Regions from separate parts of the Megalodesulfovibrio paquesii genome, predicted to be linked through region 3. Evidence: riboswitches for the same ligand, from Rfam matches in the RefSeq annotation. Region 3 holds a riboswitch; each other region holds the start of a gene.

Region 1 (5,012 bases), on a different contig from region 3:
TTTGCCACTCGGACCTCCCATGCTCCAGCACGCCAGCCCCCGGTACTATGTTCCGATCCGCCAGCTTCGGGTCGTCCATGCACTGCCGCAACGCCTTCGATTGAAGGGACATTTTTTGCGCCACCCCAGGCTGAACACCGATTTTCTCGAAGCACACCTGGCTTCGCTGCCTGGCGTGGTCTGCGCACGGGTCAATACGCATGCCGGTTCGGTGGTGGTAGAGCATGACGGCCTGCCGGGTCGCAAGGCCAGCATCATGGCCGCCCTGGCCGCAACACCTGCGGAAGCCTTTGTGCCGGGCGTCCCCAGGCTTCGGGAGATTGGCGCTGTGGAGATTGGCCTGCACCTTGCCGCGGTTGTTGTGAGCCTGGCCTTGCCGCCAGTGGCCTTTGTGGCGCTGACCGGCCTGGCCGTGCTGACGGGGCTGCCGGTTATCATCTCTGGTCTGAACAACCTTTTCTCCCGGGGGTTCACGGCCTCCTCCCTTGATGCGGTGAGCGTGGGGCTCTGCCTGGCGGTGCGCAATTATCCGGCTGTGTGCGCCATTGCCTTCATGCGCGTGTTGGGGGATTACATCAGGCAGCGCAACGATCGGCGATCCAATGCCCTGTTGCACTGCCTGATGCGCTTGCAACGGCGCACGGTGTGGGTGGAGCGCGATGGTGTGGAAGTGGAATGCCCCTGCGAGGCGGTGGCGGTGGGCGAAGTGGTGGTGTGCGGACCGGGCGAGCTCGTAGCGGTGGATGGCGAGGTGCTCACCGGCGCGGCGCTGGTCAATCACAGCATGATCACCGGGGAGTCCATGCCTGTGGACCTGGGGCCCGGCGACCGGGCCATCTCCGGCGCAGTGGTGGAGCATGGCCGTCTTCGCATCCGGGCGGAAAAGGTTGGCCAACACACTGCCATGGCCCGGATCAATCGGTTTTTGGAAAACACCCTCCAAACCAAAGCCTTGCCCGAGATCAAAGGCGAAATCGCGGCCGACCGCCTCGCCCCGGCCACAGTGGCCCTCGGCGCGGGAGCGTTTGCCTTTACCAGGGATATGGCCTGCACGGCTTCAGTGGCCTCAATCGACTTCGTCTGCTCCGTCAAATTCCCTTCGCGTCTGGCCGTGCGCAGCAGCCTGTGCGCTGCAGCCAAGGCCGGGCTGCTGCTCAAGGGCGGCCGGGCGCTGGATGCCCTGGCCCGGGTGGATGCGGTAGTCTTTGACAAAACCGGCACGCTGACCACGCGGGAGCTGCGCGTCACGGACATCCTCCCCCTGCAGAACTGGTCGCCCGAGGCTGTCCTGACTCTGGCTGCGCGCCTGGAGCAACATTACGGGCATCCCGTGGCCCGCGGGGTTCTGGCCGAAGCCCACCGGGCAGGCCTGCTCCTCGATCCGATCGGCGAGGTTGAATACCATGTTTCCCATGGCGTCTGCGGCGTGGTGGATGGCGTCCGCGCCCTGATCGGCAGCCGGCGGTTTCTGGATCAGTTTCCGGAAACAATCTGGTCGGGCAACGCGCATGCGGAGCAGCTGGCCGCTGCGTTGCGAGCCCAGGGCAAGATGGCCCTGTATGTGGTCCAGGGCACCGTCATTCAAGGCGTTCTCGGCCTGCAGGAACAGGTGCGGCCCGAGGCCAGGACCGCATTGCAGGGACTGCGACAGCTCGGCGTCCAAAAACTGGTGGTCCTTACCGGTGACCATCGCCGGACCGCCGCACAGCTCCTGGATCAGCTGCCGGAACTGGACGCCATTCACTGGGAGCTCAAACCAGAAGACAAGGCCCGCATCGTCGGGCAGTTGAAAAGGAAAGGCCACTGCGTGGCCGTAGTCGGGGATGGCGTGAACGACGCGCCAGCCCTGGCCAGCGCGGACCTGGGCATCTGCATGCCGCATGGCGGGGATCTGGCTCAGGCCTCGGCCCAGGCGATCATCCTGCAAGAGGATCTGCGCGCCCTCTGCGCGGGCCGGTACATCGCGTTGCGGCAGCATCGAATCCTGCAGCATTGCCTGTGGCAAGGCGTGGCCGTCAACACCAGCCTGCTGGCCCTGGCCGCCGCCGGCGTGCTTTCGCCTCTGGCTGCGACCGTACTGCACAATGCCAACACCTTCTCCCTGATGGGCTACGCCATGGCCCGGGCCGGCGGATCCCACATGTCGGGACGCTGCACTTCCTCTGACGACACACCGCGCGCACTCGCCACGCGTTGACGCTGGTCACCTCAACGAGTCCCAGTCTGGCGAAGGGGGGCCACCAAGTCACCGGCGCTGCAACAGCCCGGGGAACAGGCAATGGCCGCGCTGTGATACCTTTACCACCATTGACCGGCAGCTTTTCGGCAGCTGTTCGATGGCATGGAGCAACCGCCACCGGCTGCGCCATTGTCGGGTGGATGCAGCGCCCCTGCCTGCTGTGTGGCATGCATCTTGACGACGTGGCATCCTGCGCGATACGAACAGCGCGTCTGGTGTTCCGCCAAGGAGCACAAGAGGGAATCCGGTGTGAATCCGGAGCGGACCCGCCGCTGTAGCCCCGGCCCTGCAACGCAGGGAAGCACAATGCCCCATGCGCGCCACTGTCCGACACGGATGGGAAGGCGGGGCGGAGTCCGGGGGAGCCAGAATACCTGCCAGACGTGTCACCCCAGGCAACGGGTCTTTGCCGGCACGGGGATGTCGGCGCTTGCCTGCGTGTGTCGCTCCTCCTCGAAATCCGGCGGATACTGGTGTTGTCCAATCCGGAATCGAGTGAGGAGTATTTTTCATGCCCAGCCCTGTTCTCGACCCTTTTCTGCACTGCTGCCATCACCATGATCACGGGAACGGAAGCGGGCAGGACCGGCTTTGCCGGCACGATCATGCACATGCGGATGAGGATGGTGTGCATCATGAGACTCATGATCACGCGCATGATCATGAGCACCACCACGCCCCTGGCCGGCCCCGGCCTGCCCGGCCGGGCATTCTCCTGGCCGCCTTCGGGGTAGCCCTTGCCGATGCGGGCCAGGGCTACGCAGCCATGGAGGCCGAGGTCAGGGAGCAGTTCCCCGGCGTTCCTGTGGCCTGGGCGTACACGGCCCACAAGGTGCGGCGAAAGCTGGCCGCGCGAGGCCAATCGCAGGATTCCGTGGCCGTGGCCCTCTCCCGGCTGCACGATGACGGGGTGACCCATCTGGTGGTGCAATCCCTGCACACCGTGCCTGGAGTGGAATACCATTGGACCCGTGACCAGGCCCTGGCCTACCAGCATCCACGCAAGGGATTTCAGCAGGTTGTCATCGGAAGCCCCCTCCTGACCAGCGAGGAAGACCTCGCCCGCGCCCGGCAGGCCCTGGCAGGATACATTCCTCCCGAGCGCCGGCAGGAAGAGGCCGTGGTGCTCGTGGGCCATGGCACCTACCATCACGGGCAGCAGCGTTATCTGGATTTTGAGGCCTGCATCCGCCAGGACGACCCGCTTGCCTTTCTTGGCGCGCTGATGGGCCGGCCTGGGGAGCGACTGGGCATCGCGGCTGTTCTTGACCGGCTGCAGGCGGCCGGCGCGGCCCGCTGCTGGCTGGTGCCGTTCATGAGCGTGCCGGGACATCACGTGCAGGTGGACATCCTGGGCCAGTCTTCCCGGTCCTGGAAAACGATGCTCCAGGCCGCGGGCATCGAGGTCCTGACCCGACCCACCGGAACGCTGGAGCACGCGCCATTCCGGGCGCTATGGATGGAACATCTCCGTCATGCCTTCACCTCGCTGCAGCAGGAGCATCCGGCCGCGAGTTGTGGCCATCATCATGGAGAGCATCATGCACATTTCTGATGGCGCCCTGGCCGCGCCCGTGCTCATCGGCGGCGCGGCCTGCGGGCCTTGCAACAGCAGGGACCGCGCATTGCCGACATGGAGCATCCCATGACCCTGCCCTGCCCGATCCTGCTGGCCCTGGAACAGGCACGGTACAGTAAGTATCCTGGCAGTCAGAATCCTGCACTGAATGACCTGGACATTTCCCTGGCCGCCGCGCTTTCCATGCGCCCCCGGACCCTCCTGCTCGACGCGCCAGGCCCGAGCCAGGCCCGATTCAGTCGTCAATGAGGCCGTGTTCGTCAAAAAAAGGATACGGCCCCTCATGCTGACCGCTGAAGACCTGGTGGCTCACCAGGCCATTCCTGCATGACCAGGCGTGAAGCAGAAAACCCGGGGGTTCCAGCATGAACTGCGAGGGCGCATCGGGGCGGAGATCCAGGGCCACCTGATGTGCGGGCGCCGGCGCCGTCAGTACCCTGCGCCCGCCGCACTGTCCGGCAATCAACCGGTGCAGATGCCCGCAGGCCACCAGCTCCACCTGCGGGTGGGCGATGAGCAATGTGCGCAGCCCGTCGAGCCCTTCCACGAAGCCGATGTCGTCCATGTGGCCGATAAAGGTGTGCATGGGCGGGTGGTGCATGGCCAGCACCGTGGGCCGGCGCGGGGTTCTGGCCAGTTCCCTGGCCAGCCAGGCCAGCCGGGCCGGGCAGAGGCCACCCGCTGCCGCGCCAGGGATGAGGGTATCCAGGGCCAGCAGGCGCAGGGGGCCGATGTCGCAGCTGTACTGCAGGAATTCCGATTCTGGGGATACCGGCAGGGGGCGGCCGTGGCGTGCAAATGCCGCAGCCAGGGCCGCGCGCTGGTCATGATTTCCCGGCACGGGGTACATGGGCAGGGGCGTGGCCGTAAGCAGTTCCAGCAAGTGGTCATACTCCTCGGGCCGGCCGAAATCCGTCAGGTCGCCGGTAAGCAGCACGGCATCGGGTTGCTGGGGCAGGCGGGCCAGTGTCTCCAGGCATTGGACGAGGCCGGCGGCAATGTCCACGCGCCCGTATGCCAGGCGGCCCGGCAGCTTGATGTGCAGATCGGAAATGTGGGCGATGAGAAAGAGTTCGTTCATGACTCGGTTGCCGGCAAGAGGCGGTGTTGCGGGAAGCGCACAGTCACCGTGGCTCCCGGATGAAAGGGACAGGGCTTGTTCGCATAACAGAGCATCTCATGCCCTTCCTGGGT
Region 2 (5,012 bases), on a different contig from region 3:
GGCTGCCGTAGCTCTGCACCCAGCCGTTACCGCTGAAGCGAAAGCCCTGGAGCATCTGGCCGAAGTATTCCACCATGTCATTGCGTTCGGATTCGCCATGCACCAGCACGTCCAGACCCAGCGCCTCCTGCCGGGCGACGGTGTCGGCAATGGTCTGTTCCAGGAACTGTGCATAGGCATCGTTGCTCATCTCGCCGCGGCGGTGGGCCAGACGGGCGGTTCGGATCTCGGCCGTTTGCGGAAAGGAGCCGATGGTGGTGGTGGGCAAGAGCGGCAGCTGCAGTGCCGCCTGCTGCAGCCCTTTGCGCACCGGGAACGGGCTTTGCCTGCGGGTCATTGCCGGCTCCACCGCAGCGATCCGTTCGCGAACGGCCGGGTCGCACAGTTCCGGAGCAGCCCTGCGCTCGGCCAGGCAGGCGGCATTCTCCGCAAAAAAAGCCTCGTCCGCATTGCCCGCCACGGCCTCCCCAAGCGCGGCCACCTCGCGGCACTTTTGCGCGGCAAAGGCCATCCAGCGTCGCTCGCGTGCAGGCAGGAGCGTTTCCGACTCCAGATCCACCGGGCTGTGCAACAGGCTGCAGCTGGAGCCGAGCAGCAGCCGCTCCACTCCCAGGCGGCGGGCCAGTTCCTCAGCCCGCTGGCGGGCCGCATTCAGATCAGTTTTCCAGATATTGCGCCCGTCCACCAGTCCGAGGGAGAGCCGCATGCCGCCAGGCAGACGGCTGACCACGGCCTCCAGCTCCTGCCGGCCGCGCACGGCGTCCACATGCACGGCTGCAAAGCCAGAGTCCAGAGCCAGCTCCAGATTTCGCCCAAGTGGGCCATAGTAGGCAGCCAGCATCACGGGACAATCGCCCGCAGCACGGCGGATGGCCTTGCAGGACTGGGCAAAAAAGGCCCGGGCGTCCGGGGACATCTCGGTGCACAGAATCGGCTCATCCAGCTGGATCCACTTGCTGCGCACGGCCGCCTGCCGCACAAGTTCGGCGTAGGCCTCCAGCAGCGCGGGCATGAGCGCCCAGCGGTCCGCACCATGATCCTCGCGGCACAGGCTCAGAAAGGTGATGGGCCCAAGCAGCACGGTTTTGGGTCGAAATCCCAGGGACTGGGCCAGGGCGGCATCCTCAATGGCGGGCAGGCCCCCCGGGGTGGGCTGCAGGCCGGGCGAGAGCTCGGGAACCATAAAGTGGTAGTTGGTATCAAACCACTTTTTCATGGCCATGGCCGGGAGGTTGCGGGCGGCGTCGCCCCTGGCCATGCGGAAGTAGCGGTCCTGAGCCGATTCGCCGTCCTGGGCCACAAAGCGGGGCGGCACAAGCCCCAGTGCGACCGCCGTGTCCAGCACGTGGTCGTACAGGGAGAAATCTCCGACAGCCACCAGGGAGAGCCCGGCCTCGCGCTGGAGGGCCCAATGCCGGATTTTGAGCTCGCGCGCGGTGGCATCCAGCTGTTCTGCGCTGCTCTCACCGCGCCAACGTTTTTCCAGGGCAACCTTGAGCTCGCGGGCCGAGCCGATTCTGGGAAATCCAAGCACATGCGTTTCCATTGCCAAAACTCCTTGCCGTTCGCGTGTTGAACAAAGGAGCGGAGATGCAACGCGGGGGGAACACAGGGGCGGGAACAACACAACGGCGCAAACGCGTTCGGGAGCGCCGGGCTCCTGGCAAACGCGCGTATGCAGACTGGTTGCCACTCCTGCCTGGCACGCGAGGCAGTCTTGCTCCAGAACAGGGCGTCTTCTGGCTTCCGGCCCCTTGCGCAATGCCTGACCCTTCCCATTTCCGCAGAAACAGTGGCCCAGGCGGGGAGATTGCCGGTTACAGCGGCGCGTCCGCGACGGATTTACACCGTCTTCCGTTTCCTGTTCTTGCGGGCTGTCTAGCGCAGGGGGGCGGAGAAGTCAAAAGGGGCTGTGCCCCACTGTGATCAACACACATCAACCCGGCGCAACCAACAGCCACCCTTCCCCACTCTCGTCAAAAATAATAGACAATAATTCAAGGATGTTATTTCACGTGAAACATCGATCAACCACTGAAATCTTGACTTTCCACGCGTGAGCAGCAAGGAAATGGCTGGACGCACCTGAGCCCAGAGATGAGTATGCCCGGATACAAGCTGCACCTCGCCTTCGGTGGTGTTGTGATTGGAGGTGGACTGGCAGCGGCACACCATCACAACCTGGCCACCTTCGATCCCTTTACCGCCACCATGCTGATGCTCATCGGGTTGGGCGCTTCCATCTTCCCGGATGTGGACACCAACTCCAAGGGCCAGCACCTTTTTTACGCCCTCCTGGCCGTGGTGGACATGGTACTCATGGCCCAAGAGCGATACAAGTGGTCGGCAATATTAGGATTTATTGCCATGCTGCCCGCCATTTCGCGCCACCGGGGCTTTACGCACCGGTGGTGGGCGGCGCTTCTTATCCCGGCCCTGGTCTGCGCCTTGCCCCTGTGGTTCTATCAACTTCCCTGGCAGGCCGTTCTCCCGGGCTACCTTGCCGCCGTGTTGGGCTATCTCAGCCATCTGGTCCTGGATGCTGTTGCCTGAACACCCGCTTTCTCCTCTTTTTTAGGATTGCTATTCCCTTGACATTATTGTGATAATTTGCCGCTGGACCTGTTCAGGCACCCATGGTAAGGAGCTACCCACTTCCGCACGTCCTTTTTGGCACATCCTTATACATCCTGTTGAGCCTCATGGCCGGCACCTCCTTGTCATCTGCTGCGTCGCAGCCACTTTTCTCAAGACACACTCTGCAAATATGTATTTTTGCAGGGATTTTTCTTTTGGTGCTCAATGGCTATTTTGCCATGCATTATCGCCAGCACCGCGTTGCCGCAGAACGCGCTGCTCTGGAACGACTGGAGGCAAGGCTTGTCGCCGTGCAGGGCGAAGGCGCCCTGGCGTTTCCGCCACCGGACGCCCTCCTGAAGGAATTGTTGCCACCGCAAAGCCTCCTGATTCTGGAGCGTCCGGGGCAGGACCCACTACGCCTGCTTCAAGGCTCCCCGGATTTTTCCTCCTCCGTGTTGCGAGCCACGCTGCCCACCCCTGAGGGGGGGCGCCTGATCCTGGAGCAGCCCTATTCCGAAGCCATGTCGCGCTGGCAGAGCGCCGCACGAACCGTGATCACCGGAATGGTGCTGGCCGATGTGCTGCTGCTGGCCTTTCTGGCGTTTCTCATCCGCTCTGCAACGCGGGCCCGGTTTTGGCAGGACCGCTGCAAGCACAACGAGGAAATGCTGGTAGCGCTTTTCGAAAATGCCAATCAGTACGTCGCCTTGCTAGACCCTATGGGCAAGGTGCTCAAGGTGAATCAGGCGGCCTTGCTGCGAATTGATGCCTCCCTTGAGCAGGTGCTTGGCTGTGCGTTTTGGGAACAACGCTGGTGGCGCCCCGAAGCCCCGCACGGGACCGCCTCCACCCGCCAGGCTGTCGCCGATGCCCTGGCCGGGCGTCCGTCGCGATATCAAAGTCTCAACGCGGACAGCGCCGGCCACCTCTACCCAGTGGATGTGAGCGTGAAGCCGCTGGTCTTCGAGCAGGACCATGTGGAATTCATCCTTGTGGAATGGCGGGATATTTCCGACCTCGTCGCCGCGGCGCAGGCCCTGGAGGCCAGCCGCGGGCAACTGATGGATATGGCTGCCAGTGTCCCGGGGGTGCTCTTTCGGCTGGAAGAACTGGAGCCGGACACCTCCGCCCTTTCCCAACGGTTTGGATTCACCTTTATCAGCCCGCGGTTTGCCAAGCTCTTCCGCATGAATCCAGACCTGGCCACCCTGGACCGCATTGCCGATCTGATGCAGCCGTCCGCGGCGTTTCTGCAATCCCTTGAGCACGCCTTGCAACGCCCGCCGCGCTGGGAATACCTGGGCCGGTTCATCGACCTTCACGGCCGCAACGGCTGGTTGCGCATCAAGGCCCGGGTCAGCGAACAGGAGGTTGACGGCCTGAAGCGCGTGGTCATCAATGGGGTATTTCTGGACGACACTGAATTGATTGAGGCCGAAGAAGAATTGCGACGTGCACACAACACGCTGCAGGAACAAGAAAAAATGGCCTCGCTCGGCTCCATGGTGGCCGGTGTGGCCCACGAGATCAATACCCCGCTGGGCGTGGCGCTCACTGCAGCCTCGCAGCTGGATAAAGATGTGGCCACCATCAGCCACGCCTTTTCCGATCAGACATTGACGGCCGAACAACTGACTGAATTTGTTCAAGACGCCAGCGAGGCCACACGCCTGATGGTGGCCAACTGCACCCGCGCGGCCGATCTGGTCCGGTCCTTCAAGCAAGTGGCCGCAGACCAGAGCGTGCATGAGCTGCGGGCGATCAACCTCAAGGAATATCTCGATGATCTCATCCTCAGTCTCCGGCCTCAGCTCAAGCGAACCCCGCACACCCTGACGGTGGAGTGCCCTGAGGCCCTGGAGCTGGTGTGCGATCCCGGAGCACTGGCCCAGATTGTCAGCAATCTGGTCATGAACTCCCTGGCGCATGCCTTCAAGCACTCCGGGAACGCCGGCAGAATGCATCTTGCCGTTCGACCTTCGGATGAGCCGGGAACGCTTGTCCTCACGTATCAGGATAATGGCGCGGGCATGCCCGAACAGGTACGCCGGCGCGCTTTTGATCCATTCTTCACCACTCGCCGCGGCCAGGGGGGCACCGGCTTGGGATTGCACATTGTGTACAATCTTGTGGTGAATTCCCTGGGCGGCGCCATCTCCCTTGCCAGCCGCGAGGGCGAGGGCGCGACTTTCACCCTTGTCTTTCCTCAGCATCCTGTGGGACGAACTCCCGCGCCCGAACCCGCTGCAGGAACAGACGGAGCCTCCCCATGACGCAGTTTCTCTTTGCCCCCAAGCCCCCCACAGCAACGGATACCCCGCCAGCAGCAGATGGGGGCGGCAGCCAAGGCGCGCCCCCTGCGGCGCCCGAGGGCTATTGGCCGGTGCTCATCGTGGACGACGATGCCGAAGTGCACGCCGTTACCAGACTGG
Region 3 (5,012 bases):
ACGGGGAGGGCGGCTGCTCACCGGGCAGAACTGGTATTCCTCCCAACTGGTGGCCGAAGCGGTGGCCACTGCCGTGCTCGCCGGGTAATCGTCCAGGCGCCCGAGCGCCCAATCACAGGCCAGGCCGGGGCGTCACTCCCGCAGGGTGATTGTCAGGGAAGGTGCGGTGTTACGCAACTGCGCGAGGAGATCTTCCGCAAACATCACCGGCCCGGCTGCAGCCAGTTCCGCATCGGCGCAGCCCTGGGGGCGGAAGGCCTGCAGGGACCAGCGCAACGGCCCGAAAGCGCCGAGTTCCCCGGCCAGGGCCAGCAGGGCCGCCTCGTCAAGCAGGGCCGGATGCCAGGTGGTGCGGACCTCGAAGGCAACGCCGCTGCGCTGCAGCAGCTCCAGGCTGGCAAAGGCCGGCTCCGCGCTGCCGGGGCGGCCGGTGATGCGGTCGTACAGCGCGCGCGGGGCTTTGATGTCCAGGCCCACCCAGTTGCAACGCGGCAGCAGGGCCGCCAGCGCCTCCGGGAACATGCCCGCGGTGTGCAGCCCAAGGCGAAAGCCCAGGGCCCGGACCTCGGCCATGGCCTGCCGCAAGGCCGGCTGACGGGTCGGCTCGCCACCGGAAAAGACCACCGCATCCAGAATTCCCCGCCGGCTGCCCAGCCAGGCCAAGCACTCGGCCCAGCTGAGGGTGCCGACAGCGCCAGCGCCGGAGGCCAGGCCTGCCGCATGCGTCGGATTTGTCGGCTGATGATTCGGCTGCAGGGCCGCGTTGTGGCAGTAGGGGCAGCGCCAGGGGCAGCCCTGGCAGAAGAGCACCGCCGCCAGTGCGCCAGGGGTGTCCGGGTCGGCGTAATCCAGGGTGGACAGGGGCGCCAGTCCGCCGATGTTCAGGCTGGCCGCTTCATTGAAGGGCTGGCGCTCCTGTCCTGGTGTCGCAGGTTCGATCACAGCGCCGCGGGCTCGGCAAAACAGACGCGCTCGTCATACTCGCCCTGTTTGCCGATGTTGAAGGCCGATTTGGGACGGTAATAGCCCATGACCCGGGTCCAGATCTCGCAGGCCTGTTCCCGGCCTTCGGCGGCGCAGCGCGGGCAGCTGGCGTGCTCGCCGGTCAGGTAGCCGTGCACGTCGCAAATGGAAAAGGTAGGCGTGACGGTAATGTACGGCAGGGCAAAGCGGGAGAGCGCCCGCCGCACCAGGGCCTTGCAAGCCTCCACGCTGGAGACGCGCTCGCCCAGGTACAGGTGCAGCACCGTGCCGCCAGTGTACTTGCGCTGCAGGGTCTCCTGCCGGGCCAGAGCCTCGAAGGGATCGTCCGTAAAGCCCACGGGCAGCTGGGAGGAGTTGGTATAATAGGGCTTTTCCGAAGTGCCCGCCTGGAGGATGCCGGGGAAGCGTTTGCGGTCTTCCTTGGCAAAACGATAGGTGGTGCCTTCGGCCGGGGTGGCTTCCAGGTTGTACAGATGGCCGGTTTCTTCCTGGAATTCGGTCATGCGCTCCCGGACATGATCCAGCAGCCGCACGGCCAGGGCATAGCCGGCTGGGGTGGTGATGTCCTCGGCATCATTGGTGAAGTTGCGGACCATCTCATTGAGGCCGTTGACGCCGATGGTGGAGAAGTGGTTGCGCAGGGAGCCGAGGTAGCGCTTGGTGTATGGGAACAGCCCGGCGTCCATGCGCCGGCTGATCTCCTTGCGTTTGATCTCCAGGCTGGTCTTGGCAATGTCCAGCAGGGCATCCAGGCGGGCGAGCAGGGCGGCTTCGTCCCCACGGTGCATGTAGCCCAGCCGGGCGCAGTTGATGGTCACCACGCCCACGGACCCGGTCTGCTCGGCGCTGCCAAAGAGCCCGTTGCCGCGCTTGAGCAGCTCGCGCAGGTCCAGCTGCAGCCGGCAGCACATGGAACGGACCATGTTCGGTTCCAGATCGGAATTCACGAAGTTCTGGAAATACGGCAGGCCGTATTTGGCTGTCATTTCAAACAAAATATCCACGTTGGGCGATTCCCAGGGGAAATCCTTGGTGATGTTGTACGTGGGGATGGGGAAGGTGAACACGCGGCCCTTGGCGTCCCCGGCGGTCATGACCTCGATGTACGCCCGGTTGATCATGTCCATCTCGTACTGCAACTCGCCGTAGGTAAAAGACATTTCCTCCCCGCCAATCACGGGACGCTGGCCGGCCAGATCCTCGGGGCAGGTCCAGTCGAAGGTCAGGTTGGTGAAGGGCGTCTGCGTGCCCCAGCGCGAGGGGACGTTCAAGTTATAGATAAGCTCCTGGATACACTGGCGAACCTGGTCATACTCCAGGGCGTCCTTGCGGATGAAGGGCGCCATGTAGGTATCAAAGGAGGAAAAGGCCTGCGCGCCGGCCCATTCGTTTTGCAAGGTCCCGAGAAAGTTGACGATTTGCCCAACAGCACTGGAAAGGTGCCGGGGCGGGTTGGCCTCCACCTTGTCCGGCACGCCGTTCAGGCCTTCCTGCAGCAGGGTGCGCAGGGACCAGCCGGCGCAGTAGCCGGCCAGCATGTCCAGGTCGTGGATATGCAGATCGCCTTCGCGGTGGGCCATGCCCACTTCAGGCGGGTACACGTGGCTCAGCCAGTAATTGGCCACCACCTTGCCGGAAACATTGAGGATCAGCCCGCCAAGGGAATAGCCCTGATTGGCATTGGCGGCCACGCGCCAGTCCTGCCGGTCCAGGTATTCATTGACCGAGGCGGCCACGTCCACCACGGTTTTCCGGTCCTGCCGCAGGCGTGCGCGCTGGTCCCGGTAGACGGAATAGGCGCGCATGGTCTGGAAATGATTGGCCGAAATAAGGACCTGTTCCACCACATCCTGAATGCGTTCGATATCCGGAATCTGCCCGGCAAAACGGTGGGAAAGGACCTTGACGGCCTGGGCGGTCAGCAGCCGGGCCTCGGTATCGTCAAACTCGCCCGTGGCCGCGCCGGCCCGGCGGATGGCAAAAAAGATCTTGTCCGCATCAAAGCCCACCACGGCGCCATCGCGCTTGCGAATGCGCGCAGGCACAGCCGCAGCCACACGGGGCGAGGCAGGAGGGGTGACGGATGGAAACAGCGGCTCCAGGGAGCCGTCGGAACTCAGTTCGGCGCAAGGCATCGGTTCCCGCATGGCATACTCCGCGATGCCGCCGCACTGCGCGGCATCGTCATGGAACCGAGGAAAGGAGGGCCTCCGGACGCAAACCAACGCGCCGGATGGCCGGGCCGCCTTCCCTCGAGGCTCCCAGTGGGTGCGTCCGCAAACGGGCGTTGCAGACGGCGCTGGCAGGTTTTCGGACTTGCGAACAAGCCGGCCGCAGGGCCGGGGGCCTACTGTCCGCCGCTTCCCAGGCCCAAAGCCCAGTGCCTATGGCGGGGGTTGTTTTCGCTCACCGCTGCGGGGCAGCCCCGGATTTACACCGGGTTCCCTCTTGCCGCCGTCCCAGAAGGACAGGCGCCAGCACAGCCCTGATATACGTCCGGAGATGCGCTCAAGTCAACTCAGCTCAACAAAATTTGACTTCTGTCAACGGATCCCAACAGATGTCACGCTTGACCAACTGAAATTTGACTGGCTCCCTCCTTGTGATAGGATGATCCGGCAGCGAGCCTCCGCGCGATCCCCGCGCCAGCCTTGGATAAACGGGAGGAGCAACACATGCAGCCACACATGAAGCTTCCACACCATGGCCGGGGCATGCGGACAATCCTGATGGAATTTTTCACCAAACACATTGGACTTGTTGCGTTTATTTTTTTGCTTGCCACGGGCGGGCCGGCGGCCGCGGCGGCCGGACAGGACTGCTACCGCAACAGCCGCTTTGGCTACGAGCTGTGCCTTCCGGCCGGGGCGCTCACTGCCCGGCCCGAGGCGGACAACGGCGACGGCCGCCGCTTTCTTGCACCGGATGGGGGCATCGAACTGCTGGTCTGGGCCGCGCACAACGCCCTGGACGAGACCCTGCCCCAGGCCTATGCCCAGGCCCGGCAGGAGGACGGCCTGCAGGTGACCTATCACACCACCAAAAAGGATTGGTTCGTGGTGTCCGGGTATCTGAACGGCCGGATTCTCTACCAAAAGACCTGGTTGCGGCAGGACGTCTTCTATTCCATTCGCCTTGTGTACGACGCCGCCCGCAAGGCCGAGGTGGATCCCCTGCTACAGCGGGCGCTGGAGGGCTTTCATTTCTAGGGTGATGTCCGGGCGCGATCTTGCGGCTATTGAGGCGGCGGGGCAACGCCGGCCCTGGCAAAAATCTCGGCAGCAGGCAAGCCGTCCGGCAGCGGCTGCGTGGCGTTGGGCAGGCGGAAGAAGACCACCTCGCCATCGGCGCGGACCACTGCGGGCGGCGCTCCCGTCAGATCCTCCAGAGAGGTCACCAGAGCGGTGGCGTTGTCCGCGTAGCCCCGGCGGTCCACATACACCCCGGCAAACCCCAGACGCTGCAGCACCTCCAGCTGACGCGGCAGAGGCTCCCGGGCCAGGGCGCGGTAAAAGAGGTCGCCTTCGCGGCCCCGGATGCCGGCGTAGCTCCAGCGCAGGGTGCTCGAGTGCAGATATCCCGCCGCTAGGTCATAGGTTTCCAGCCGTTCCAAGGAAGGCTGCTCCGGAAATGGCATGTACGGCAGCTGATACACCGCGCTGCCCGGCGGCAGCTGGGCTTCAATGGATTGGATAAAGGCCTGCTCCTGCCGAAAAGCCTGGGCGGTCGCATTGATCTGGCCTGCAAAGGAGGGAAGGGTCTGATCCCACAGCCCGACGCGAAGCAGCAGCACCGCCAGCAAGGCCATGACCAGCCGGGCCCGCAGCGGGGAAAGCCAGCGTTCGCAGGCCAGCTGCAGCACCAGCAGCAGCGTGAACAACGCCCCAAAGGCCATGAAAATACTGATGCGGTTCCAGCTGCGCAACATGGGTGAGACAAAGGCCGAGAACATCGCCCCCAGGCCGCCGACTGTCCCGAACAGGAACAGGACCAGACCAAACACGCTCATGAGCCGCAGCCGGCGTTCC

Evidence for each region. Region 3 has a riboswitch for cobalamin ahead of ACYQ00_RS20525 (ribonucleoside triphosphate reductase). Riboswitches for the same ligand answer to the same signal wherever they lie in the genome.
Region 1: another riboswitch for cobalamin. It lies ahead of ACYQ00_RS11065 (sirohydrochlorin cobaltochelatase); the one in region 3 lies ahead of ACYQ00_RS20525 (ribonucleoside triphosphate reductase).
Region 2: another riboswitch for cobalamin. It lies ahead of metE (5-methyltetrahydropteroyltriglutamate--homocysteine S-methyltransferase); the one in region 3 lies ahead of ACYQ00_RS20525 (ribonucleoside triphosphate reductase).

The regions. Positions count from the first base shown of each region.
Region 1 covers NZ_BAAIGQ010000005.1:987,531-992,542, reverse strand. The annotation lists gene ACYQ00_RS11070 (heavy metal translocating P-type ATPase) at 20-2,197, shown strand; cobalamin riboswitch at 2,436-2,635, shown strand; gene ACYQ00_RS11065 (sirohydrochlorin cobaltochelatase) at 2,751-3,794, shown strand; gene ACYQ00_RS11060 (hypothetical protein) at 3,885-4,067, shown strand; gene ACYQ00_RS11055 (phosphodiesterase) at 4,054-4,899, opposite strand; gene ACYQ00_RS11050 (ABC transporter ATP-binding protein) at 4,896-5,012, opposite strand, start outside.
Region 2 covers NZ_BAAIGQ010000005.1:844,113-849,124, reverse strand. The annotation lists gene metE (5-methyltetrahydropteroyltriglutamate--homocysteine S-methyltransferase) at 1-1,546, opposite strand, end outside; cobalamin riboswitch at 1,735-1,856, opposite strand; gene ACYQ00_RS10415 (metal-dependent hydrolase) at 2,098-2,553, shown strand; gene ACYQ00_RS10410 (PAS domain-containing sensor histidine kinase) at 2,817-4,853, shown strand; gene ACYQ00_RS10405 (DUF3369 domain-containing protein) at 4,850-5,012, shown strand, end outside.
Region 3 covers NZ_BAAIGQ010000009.1:5,706-10,717, forward strand. The annotation lists gene ACYQ00_RS20515 (type 1 glutamine amidotransferase domain-containing protein) at 1-88, shown strand, start outside; gene ACYQ00_RS20520 (anaerobic ribonucleoside-triphosphate reductase activating protein) at 133-942, opposite strand; gene ACYQ00_RS20525 (ribonucleoside triphosphate reductase) at 939-3,131, opposite strand; cobalamin riboswitch at 3,269-3,478, opposite strand; gene ACYQ00_RS20530 (hypothetical protein) at 3,660-4,193, shown strand; gene ACYQ00_RS20535 (hypothetical protein) at 4,220-5,012, opposite strand, start outside.